DNA from 3 places in the Pseudotabrizicola sp. 4114 genome. Region 3 is predicted to be linked to each of the others. Evidence: riboswitches for the same ligand, from Rfam matches in the RefSeq annotation. Region 3 holds a riboswitch; each other region holds the start of a gene.
What was found. A riboswitch is a leader RNA that binds a small molecule or an ion and turns the genes downstream of it on or off. The one in region 3 is predicted to bind cobalamin.

Region 1 (3,268 bases), on a different contig from region 3:
GTAAACAGCGGCTGCACGTTGCGCAATCCCGCCTCGCGCATCTGGGCGACAGCATGGCTGGGAACCTGACCCGGCGCAAAAATCAGCGCGCGGGCGGCACCGGAATGCGACGCCGACCAGCCCAGAGCGCCAAGGTCTTTGGCAAGTTGTGCGGTCGGGTCATCGGGCGGGCCGCGACGGGTCAGGCAACGGGCGGCACTTTCCGTGGCAATGGCGGCGAAACCGGCAAGCGCCGCGCCGCGCTGCCATGCTGTCACCAGATCGCTGACATCGTCATATGCGCTGTCCGTGGCGCGGGTCGGCAGCGGCGGGCCAAAGAAGCCGCCCAGAAGATGCGCGCGGGGCAGGGCTGGCCCTTGCGCCAGCACTCTGCCCTCGCGGGAGGACCAGATCAGCCGGTCGGGGTGGCCGAACATCAGGGGGTCGCTGGCCCCTTCGGCAGCAACACAGGCGCGTGCCAGCAGGGCGGGCGGTCCGCAAAACCCGGCCAGCCGGGCGATGGCGACCAGCGCCGCCGTGCTGGCCCCGGTGCCAAGCCCCGGCGGAAAGGCCGGATGCAGGTGATAGGCGCCGGTCAGGGGCAGGCCCAGCGCTGACAAAAACCGGCGCAGCACCGGAGGTGGCACGGGAAAGCCTGCGGGCGCATGGGGCGTTTTGACAGTCAGGCCAGAACAGGCCCGGCGCCCGGCCCGCAAAAACATGCCATCAGGGCGCAAGGTGACCAGAACAACGGGCCCCTGCGCGCCCATCCGGCCTTGGAGCCATTCGCCGAAGTGGCAGGCTTGTCGCAGGATGCCCCCAGAACGGCGGTCGGCAAAGGCAGAGTTCATGGCCGGTGATCATCCTGTGCCAAAGCCTCCGGCCAGCGGTCCTGAAACACCAGATCGGCCAGATCCAACCGGTTTTGCCAGCCTTTGACCTGCAATTCGGGTTCGGAATACAGCGCATCAACATGGCCGAGGCAAAGGTACGCCACCGGCACGACCGGATCGGGCAGGTTCAGAATCCGGCGCAGATCACTGTCATGAAAAATGCTGACCCAGCCGACGCCAATGCCTTCGGCACGGGCCGCAAGCCACAGATTCTGCGCGGCACAGACGGTCGAGTACAGATCCATATCGCGGTTATGGGTCCGCCCCAGCACCACCTGCCCGCCGCGGGTGCGGTCACAGGTGATGCAGATGTTCACCGGGGCCTCACGGATGCCCTGCAATTTCAGCGTGGAATACAGAGGTTGACGGTCTGCACTGAACATTCCGGCCGCTTCGGCATTGGCCCGCTCAAACGCATCATGGATTTCGGCTTTCACCTCTGCGCTGCGGATCACGATGAAATTCCACGGCTGCATGAACCCGACCGAAGGCGCATGATGCGCTGCGGTCAGCAGGCGGAGCAGGACATCCTCATCAACGGCGCGCGGCGTAAACTGGCTGCGGACATCGCGGCGGGTAAAGATGGCGCGGTAGACGGCATCACGCTCGGTGGGTGAAAATGCCTGAACGGGTTGCGGCTGCATCTGGTCTTTCGTCACGACAAAACCCCTGTCATCAGAAACAAGGCCCCCGCTGACCATCGGGCACCCCGGTTTCGTCTGGCCGGTCTTCTGACTTGGTTTCACCCGGTGCCGCGCCTTCCCGGTCAGTCGGACCAGTGGCTGTTGCGGCCCCGTCCACCTTACAGCGTTGGGCACGTCGCGGAGTCTCACCGCGTTCCCGATTATCCCGACGGCAATCGCATCGAGCACCAGACACCTGATGCCTAGCGGCTCAGCCGCTGGTTCACAATGGGGTTGGTTGTGCGTATGACCGGGACAGGCTTGCCTGAGCCACTGCGCGGCCTCAGCAGCCTGCGGGCTGGTGCGTTGGGAACCCTTGGATCAAGCCGGAGTGACAGAGTGACCCGTTGCTTTGCCGCGCGATTTGCGGCATTCCGCGCCTTATGGTCCTGTCTCTGATCATATGGCTGCGTGGCGTGGCTTTGGTTGCGCTTCTGGCGACTGCCCTTGGCGTCGCTGGCTTTGGCCATCGTGCGCCGATGCAGCAGGATGCGACGATCGAGGCATTCTTGCTGTCCGGTTTTGCAATGGCCGATCTGTGCGGATCATCGGGGTCCGGCGATGCAGCGGCGCCGCTGTCCTGCCTCGCCTGCACAGTCACCGGCCCGGCGCTGATCCCGGCCAGCCCTTGCGTGATCCGCGATGCGGATATGCAGATCATTGCCGCCGTTTTTGCCCCGCGTGCGCGCCAGACTGTGCCTGCCGTTCACGACCCCGCCCGCGCGCCGCGTGCCCCGCCGCTGGCCTGAACCTGTCTGTCTGAAATCCATCCAGTCCTGACAGCCGGCCGCGCGCCGTGCTCAAGCCAAAAGGCAATCGTAATGTATCTTTCGTCTTCTCTGAACCGCGTCAAAACCCCGCTTCTGGCCTTTTGTGCCGCACTTGCGCTGGCAACCAGCGCACAGGCCCATGGCGTGACCGTGGGTGATCTTGAGATCATTCACCCCAATATCCTGGCACCTGCCGCTTCGGCAAAATCGGCTGCGGGCTATATGGGCATCGCCAATGAGGGCACAACCGCTGACCGGCTGATCGGCATCGAGATGCCTTCGGTCCAGCATTCCGAACTGCACACCACCGAACACAGCGCCGATGGCGTTGCGCGCATGATGCATGTGGATGCCATCGACATTCCGGCGGGCGAGACGGTGCTCTTGGAACGCGGCGGCATGCACATCATGCTGATGGGCCTGACCGAGCCGATGACTGAGGGGCAGATGGTGCCCGCCACCCTGATCTTTGAACAGGCTGGCCGCGTCGAGGTGGAGTTCAGCGTCGATCCGTCGGATGGTGCTGACCATTCCGCCATGGGGCACTGAGGCCTGAAACAAAGGCCCGTGGCGTTCGCGCGCCACGGGTTTCCTAGCGATAGCGCCGGAAAAACCGCGAGCGGTCGTACAGCGTTTCCAGCCGTTTCATCCGGCCTTCGGTCTCTCCCCAGGTCCGGCTTTGCACACTTGCCAGCAGCGTTTCGACCAGCACGAGGATCGACACGGTCGAGTCCCAGGCCGAAGGTGCTTCGATATGGCAGGTCAGCGTGTGGCGGGCGTGGGCGGCGGCGGGGCTGACCCAGCGGTCGGTGATCACCACCACCTCGGCCCCCTGTTCCACCGCCAGCTCTACCAGTTGCAGCACCGAGTTTTCATAGCGCCTGATATCAAACGCCACCAGCACATCGCCTGCCTTCATATCCAGCAGAGCCGGGGGCCAGGT
Region 2 (3,268 bases), on a different contig from region 3:
CGTCGCCAAGGGGTTGGGTGATGCCCGTGGCGTACAGCTCTTGCAGATGGTGCCGCAGACCAAACTCTATGCAACGGGTCTTGAGGGTGACCGCCTGACACAGGGCAGGGAGGCCATTGATCTGCAGCCAGGTGCCTCAGATCGGCTGAAAACGGACATCGTCGGCAAGGCAGTGGCCCTGGGTCTCAGCGGTGATCGCATGGCTGAGCGGCTGGAAACCGGTGCCGCCAATGCCTGGGAAGAACGCGATTGGGTGCGCAGTGACTTGGCAACCCTGTCCGGGAGGCGGCGTGCTGACTTAAGGAATCCGGATCAAAGCCGGAAGGTCGTCGATGATATCGAAGGGTTCTATGAAGCTGCGGCCAAGCTAATCGATCATGCCCGGGCGCATGAGGTCGTCCCTGAGAATGATCGGCTGCTGCGGGCCCTCGGGTCGATGGGCCGCATCATGCAGGCGGATGGAAAGGTAGAGTTCCGGGGCGATGCCCATGCTGAGCGGTTCGCTGATGAACTGCGTCAGCGGTATGGCAAAGAGGTTGTAGCGGAACTCGCCAGCGGTCGGACCGATGCGTTGGCTGTTGATTTCGAGGATGCGGATCAGCGGAAGTGGATCGCGCGTGCGGTTGTTTCGGCCGCGAAGTCACATGTGGCGTTTGGGTTGACCTTGCGAGAAGCGCGCAAAGCTGAGCGGCGGCTGGCATTGGAGCCTGTGAAATCAGAGGAGCGAGACTGGGAGCGTTGATCGACGAAGTGGGCGGTTTCCGGACGTTCTCCGCACGCGCAAACGCAACCTTGCCAGCATGTAGAAGCGGACATTTCGCCAGGATCACGCCGCCGGACCCGGCGCAACTTGAAAAGGGGTCAGATCACCGCCACCATATCCGAAGCCGCGTCGAAGCACAGATGAACCGCATCAAATCCTTCGGCGAGAGGATCATGTTGCGTGATCCCGATCGCCAGACCACCGAGGTTCACACCATCACCAGGGAACAGGTTGCCGCACTTACTGGATTGGCCTTGGTCGTGCATGCCAGCGGAACACTTCGCAGAAAACGGGCCATCACTGGAGATCCCCGTGCTCTGCGACATGTGATGTTCCAGACAGCCCCAGTCGCGGCACATCACAAAGCAAGCATGAAAACTTTCGCAGATCGCCTCCGCAAGGATGGAAATCCGCACACGGCCATCATCACCGCCGTCGCCAGAAAGCTCGTTATCATTGGGAACGCTCTGTGCAATAGCCGTCAGAAGTGAACCGCCCCGACGGCCGGAGAGATACAGCTTCTAAGCAAGGCGCTTGCAGCCCGTGGATTTTGGGCATATCGGTTTTGCGTCGGTTTCCGCAAGGAATCAAAAGGGAATCCGTCACCGGTTCTTCGGTGAAACGGAACTGCCCCCGCAACTGTAGGCGGCGAGCGTGCAGCGAAATACCACTGTGGCCAGTGCCATGGGAAGGTCGCTGTTCGTGATGACCCGTCAGTCAGGAGACCTGCCGACAGTGTCAGCAACGCGAACCGGGCGGGGTGTCCGGAGAGGTGTCGAATGAATAATTCCCAAAGGCGGCCTTTCGTGGCCGTCACAGCCAGAACACATGCGTCACGCCGGTCGGCTGTCGCGGCATTCAGCCCATGGGTCGGCAATCTTTCCCTGTCTCCGGTCGTAATATCCTTTGGAGACGACCCATGTTCAGACGATCCTTCACGGCAGCCGGAAGTGCTGTCCTCTGGCTAGCAGTTCCTGTGCATGCCGAAACGGCCTATCCCTTGACTCTGACCAATTGCGGGGTAGACGTGACCTTTGAGGCCGCGCCGGAAAGCGTGGTGACTGTCGGACAGGCCGCAACGGAAATCCTGTATTCCCTTGGGCTTGGCGACAAGGTTCAGGGAACATCCGTTTGGTTTACGGATGTCCTGCCGGAATTCGAGGTGTTGAACGCCGGTATCGAGCGAATCGCCGACAATGACCCGAGTTTTGAAAGCGTGGTGGCCAAGCGCCCCGGGCTGGTGGCCGTGCAGTATGAATGGCATGTCGGGGCGCAGGGCATTGTCGCCACGCGCGAACAGTTCGCGGATCTCGGTATCCCGACATATACGCTGCCTGCCGATTGCATTGGCAAGGACAACACTGCCGGGTCCGATGGCACCCGGCTTGAACAGTATGAGATGGACAGCCTCTATCAGGGGATCACGGAGCTTGCGCAGATTTTCGATGTCGGGGATCGCGGGGACGCGCTGGTTGCTGACCTGAGGGCGCGCGAGGCGGCCGCCATTGAGAAAGCGCAAGCGCTGACTCTGGGCAACGCGACCGCAGTATTCTGGTTCTCGTCTGCAGAAATGGACATTGATCCCTATGTCGCGGGGCAGGGTGGCGCGCCAGCCAATATGATGCAGGCACTTGGCCTTGAAAATGTGGTCAGCAGCGATGAGGAATGGCCCGTCGTAAGCTGGGAAACCATCTCGCGGGCCAACCCCACTATCATCGTGGCCGCCCGGATGGAGCGTCGCCGTTTCGAGGCGGATGATATCGATAAAAAGCTGGAATTCCTGCGCAGTGATCCGGTCGTCAGCCTGATGGATGCGGTCACGAAGGACCGGGTTGTCATTCTTGATGCGCATAGCATGGACCCGTCGATCCGCAACATAGCGGCGCTGGAAACACTGGCCGACGCTTTGGCAGAGTCTGACCTGAAATGACGGTCGAGACCGCTCCCGTCCGTTCCACCCTGCGTCCGGTTGCGTTCTGGGGGCTGTCGGGAGTGGCCGTTCTTCTGGTGGCGATCGTTGCCGGTGTGGTTATTGGCGAGACGCCGCTGCCATTGGCCACGGTTGGTGCCGTCGTGATGAACAATCTGTTGAGCGCAGAGTTCATCGTCGATCCGATCGATGCGGGCATTGTCTGGAGCTACCGCTTGCCGCGCACCCTGATAGCTGCGGCTTGCGGAGCCGGGCTTGCGCTTTCGGGGGTCGTGCTTCAGGCTTTGGTGCGCAATGCGCTGGCCGATCCCTATCTTCTGGGCGTCTCGGCGGGGGCCGGAACCGGTGCTGTCGCGGTCACCATCCTAGGCCTCGGCGGTGGTGCCATCGGCATATCCGCCGGGGCGTTTGGCGGGGCAACGCTGGCCTTTGCGCTTGTTGCGGCGCTGGCGCGCGCGGCGGGTGGCGGATCGGCGCAGCTGGTGCTGGCGGGCATTGCCGGATCACAACTGTTCAATGCGCTGACTGCTTTTTTCATCGCGAAATCTGCCAATGCGGAACAGGCACGCGGCATC
Region 3 (3,268 bases):
TCCAGAAAGCGCAGAATATCCGGGTGATGCGCGTTCAGATAGACCGCGCCCGCGCCCTGCCGCGCGCCCAGCTGGTTGGCATAGGAAAAGCTGTCTTCGAGCAGCTTCATCACCGGAATCACGCCCGACGACTGGTTCTCGATCCCCTTGATCGGCGCACCGGCCTCGCGCAGGTTGGTCAGCATCAGGGCGACGCCGCCGCCACGCTTCGACAGTTGCAGCGCCGAATTGATGCTGCGGCCGATCGATTCCATATTGTCTTCGATCCGCAGCAGGAAGCACGAGATCAGCTCGCCGCGCTGCGCCTTGCCCGCGTTCAGGAATGTGGGCGTGGCAGGCTGGAACCGGCCCGCCAGCATCTCGGCCATGAAGCGCAGCGCCAGATCTTCATTGCCCCGCGCCAGCGTCAGGGCGACCATCACCACCCGGTCCTCATAGCGTTCCAGATAGCGCTGACCGTCGCGGGTTTTCAGCGTGTAGCTGGTATAATACTTGAACGCGCCCAGAAAGGTCGGAAAGCGGAACTTGGCGGCATAGGCCGCATCCCAGATCTGGCGGTGAAAGTTGCGCGAATACTGGTCCAGCACCGCAGCCTCATAATACCCCTCGGCCACCAGATAGCCCAGCTTTTCATCCAGCGAATGAAAGAACACCGTGTTCTGGTTCACATGCTGCAGGAAATACTGCCGCGCGGCCATGCGGTCGGCGTCGAACCGGATGCGGCCCTGATCGTCGTACAGGTTCAGCATGGCATTCAGCGCGTGGTAATCCAGCGCAGGTTTCACGGCGTCAAGCATTCAGTCCCCCAGAAGCGGTCAAGCCCCGCGCGCACGCGGGTTACGTCGGTTTCGGTTCCCGCCAGCTCAAAGCTGTAGAGCACGGGTATGGCGCATTTTGCGGCGATCACCTTGCCCGCAAGGGCATAGGTCGCGCCGAAATTCCGGTTTCCGCCAGCAATGACACCCCGGATCAGGGCGCGGCGGGCGGGGTCGTTCAGAAAGGCAATGACCTGCTTTGGCACCGCGCCGCGCCCCATGCCGTCGGCAAAGGTCGGGCAGATCAGCACATAGGGCAGGGCAGGGGTGGGCATCGGGTCGGCGGGCCGGATCGGGATCCGCGTCGCACTCAGGCCAAGCGCTGCAACAAAGCGCGCGGTATTGCCCGAGGCGGACGAGTAATAGACCAGCCCGCCCACGGTGTCAGGCCAGCTGGCCGATCATGTCGGGGCGGAAACCGGCCCAATGTGCGCCGCCTGCCACCACCACCGGGGCCTGACGATAGCCCAGCGACATCACCCGCTCCATCGCCTCTGCGTCTTCAGTCAGGTCGATCACGCTATAAGCGATTCCCTTGGCGTCCAGCGCGCGGGTGGTGGCGGTGCATTGCACGCAGGCGGGTTTCGAATAAACGGTGATGGTCATGCCTTTGTCCCTTTTGGCAGTGTCTTGCGGGAACAGGCACGGATCAAAGGCAGGACACCCGCCACGATCACGCCCCCATGCCCACCGCACGGTTTCGGTCGTCTGCGTCAAGGCAGGTCTCCTGGCTCGCGGGTCGGGGCTCGGCTGACCTTCCCGGGGGGCTTGCCCCCAGTGGCGTTTCAGCGTCGCTCGCCGCTTACAGTTGCGGGGGCAGCACCGGCTTTGGGCCCTGACCCGCACCGGCTTCCCTTTTCATCCCCGAGTCGCCCCGGGTCACCATGACGCTACTAATTGACCCGGAACGGCTTCGGCTGTCAATATGTAGTGGTCGTCTTATTCTGCCGCGAGGGCCGCAGTGGGCGAGGGGATGTAGTTGAGGATCGGCGCAAGCCAGCGTTCGGCCTCGGCCAGATCCATGCCTTTGCGCGCAGCATAGTCGGCAACCTGATCGCGTTCGACCTTGGCCACGCCAAAGTAATAGCTGTCAGGGTGGCCGATATAAAGCCCCGAAACCGAAGATCCGGGCCACATCGCCATGCTTTCGGTCAGTTCCACCCCCGTCGCCGCCTCGGCATCCAGCAGGCGGAACAGGGTCAGCTTTTCGGTATGGTCGGGCTGCGCCGGATAGCCGGGGGCAGGGCGGATGCCGCGATAAGGCTCGCCCACCAGCTCATCGGGGGCAAACTGCTCGCCCTCGGCATAGCCCCACAGCTCGCGCCGCACCCGTTGGTGCAGCATTTCGGCCATAGCTTCGGCATAACGGTCGGCCAGGGCCTTGACCAGAATGGCGGAGTAATTGTCGTTCTTGGCGTCGAACTGCGCCGCAATCGCCGCCTCTTCCGGCCCTGCCGTCACCACAAAGCCGCCGACGTAGTCGGGCACGGTGCCTTCGGGCGCCACAAAATCGGCCAGCGCCACATTCGGGCGGCCCTCGCGCTTGGCATGTTGCTGGCGCAGGGTGTGCAGGGTGGCGACCGCCTCGCTGCGGGTCTCGTCAGTAAACAGCCGGATATCCTCGCCCACCGCATTGGCGGGCCAGAAGCCCACCACCGCACGCGGGCCGAACCAGCGCTCGGTGATGATGCGCTGCAGCATCTCTTGTGCATCGGCAAACAGCGCGCGGGCGGCCTCGCCCTGCTTTTCATCGTTCAGGATTTTCGGATAGCTGCCCTTCAGCTCCCAGGTCTGGAAAAACGGGGTCCAGTCGATGTAGCGGGCGATTTCGGCCAGATCCCAGTCGTCAATCACCTGCGCGCCCAGCCGCTTTGGCGCGGGCACCTGATAGTCCTGCCAGTCCAGCCGCAGGGCATTGGCGCGGGCCTGTGCCAGCGGCAGGCGTTGCTTTGCCCGCTCGTTGCGCTCATGCCGTTCGGACACCTCGCGGTATTCGTCGCGCAAGGAGGCAATGAACGGAGCTTGCTGTTCCGGGCTGAGCAGCGCCGACACCACCCCCACCGCGCGGCTGGCATCCAGCACATAGACCGCTGGTCCCGCATAGCGCGGTGCGATCTTGACAGCTGTATGCACCTTCGACGTGGTCGCCCCGCCGATCAGCAGCGGAATGGTAAAGCCCTCGCGCTGCATCTCGGACGCCAGATGTACCATCTCATCCAGGCTGGGGGTGATCAGACCAGACAACCCGATCACATCGACCTTTTCCTCGCGCGCCACCTGCAAGATCTTTTGCGGCGGCACCATCACGCCAAGGTCGATGATCTCGTAATTGTTGCAGGCCAGCACAACCCCGACGATGTTCTTGCCGATGTCATGCACATCGCCCTTCACCGTGGCCATCAGCACCTTGCCCGCTGTCTGCCGCCCGATCCCGCCATTGGCCAGCTTTTCGG

Region 1: it holds a riboswitch for cobalamin, as region 3 does, so the genes downstream of both, bluB (5,6-dimethylbenzimidazole synthase) here and nrdH (glutaredoxin-like protein NrdH) in region 3, are expected to answer to the same signal.
Region 2: it holds a riboswitch for cobalamin, as region 3 does, so the genes downstream of both, J2X53_RS20420 (ABC transporter substrate-binding protein) here and nrdH (glutaredoxin-like protein NrdH) in region 3, are expected to answer to the same signal.

What each region holds. Positions count from the first base shown of each region.
Region 1 is NZ_JAVDWP010000006.1:31,005-34,272, forward strand. Features, by position in the region: gene J2X53_RS14625 (propanediol utilization protein) at 1-830, opposite strand, end outside; gene bluB (5,6-dimethylbenzimidazole synthase) at 827-1,516, opposite strand; cobalamin riboswitch at 1,576-1,763, opposite strand; gene J2X53_RS14635 (hypothetical protein) at 1,939-2,304, shown strand; gene J2X53_RS14640 (copper chaperone PCu(A)C) at 2,377-2,874, shown strand; gene J2X53_RS14645 (MurR/RpiR family transcriptional regulator) at 2,918-3,268, opposite strand, start outside.
Region 2 is NZ_JAVDWP010000016.1:47,881-51,148, reverse strand. Features, by position in the region: gene J2X53_RS20435 (relaxase/mobilization nuclease domain-containing protein) at 1-742, shown strand, start outside; partial or broken gene J2X53_RS20430 (IS5/IS1182 family transposase) at 874-975, shown strand; gene J2X53_RS20425 (transposase) at 979-1,254, shown strand; cobalamin riboswitch at 1,318-1,512, shown strand; gene J2X53_RS20420 (ABC transporter substrate-binding protein) at 1,683-2,693, shown strand; gene J2X53_RS20415 (iron ABC transporter permease) at 2,690-3,268, shown strand, end outside.
Region 3 is NZ_JAVDWP010000003.1:84,171-87,438, forward strand. Features, by position in the region: gene nrdE (class 1b ribonucleoside-diphosphate reductase subunit alpha) at 1-797, opposite strand, end outside; gene nrdI (class Ib ribonucleoside-diphosphate reductase assembly flavoprotein NrdI) at 782-1,195, opposite strand; gene nrdH (glutaredoxin-like protein NrdH) at 1,200-1,421, opposite strand; cobalamin riboswitch at 1,515-1,717, opposite strand; gene metH (methionine synthase) at 1,755-3,268, opposite strand, start outside.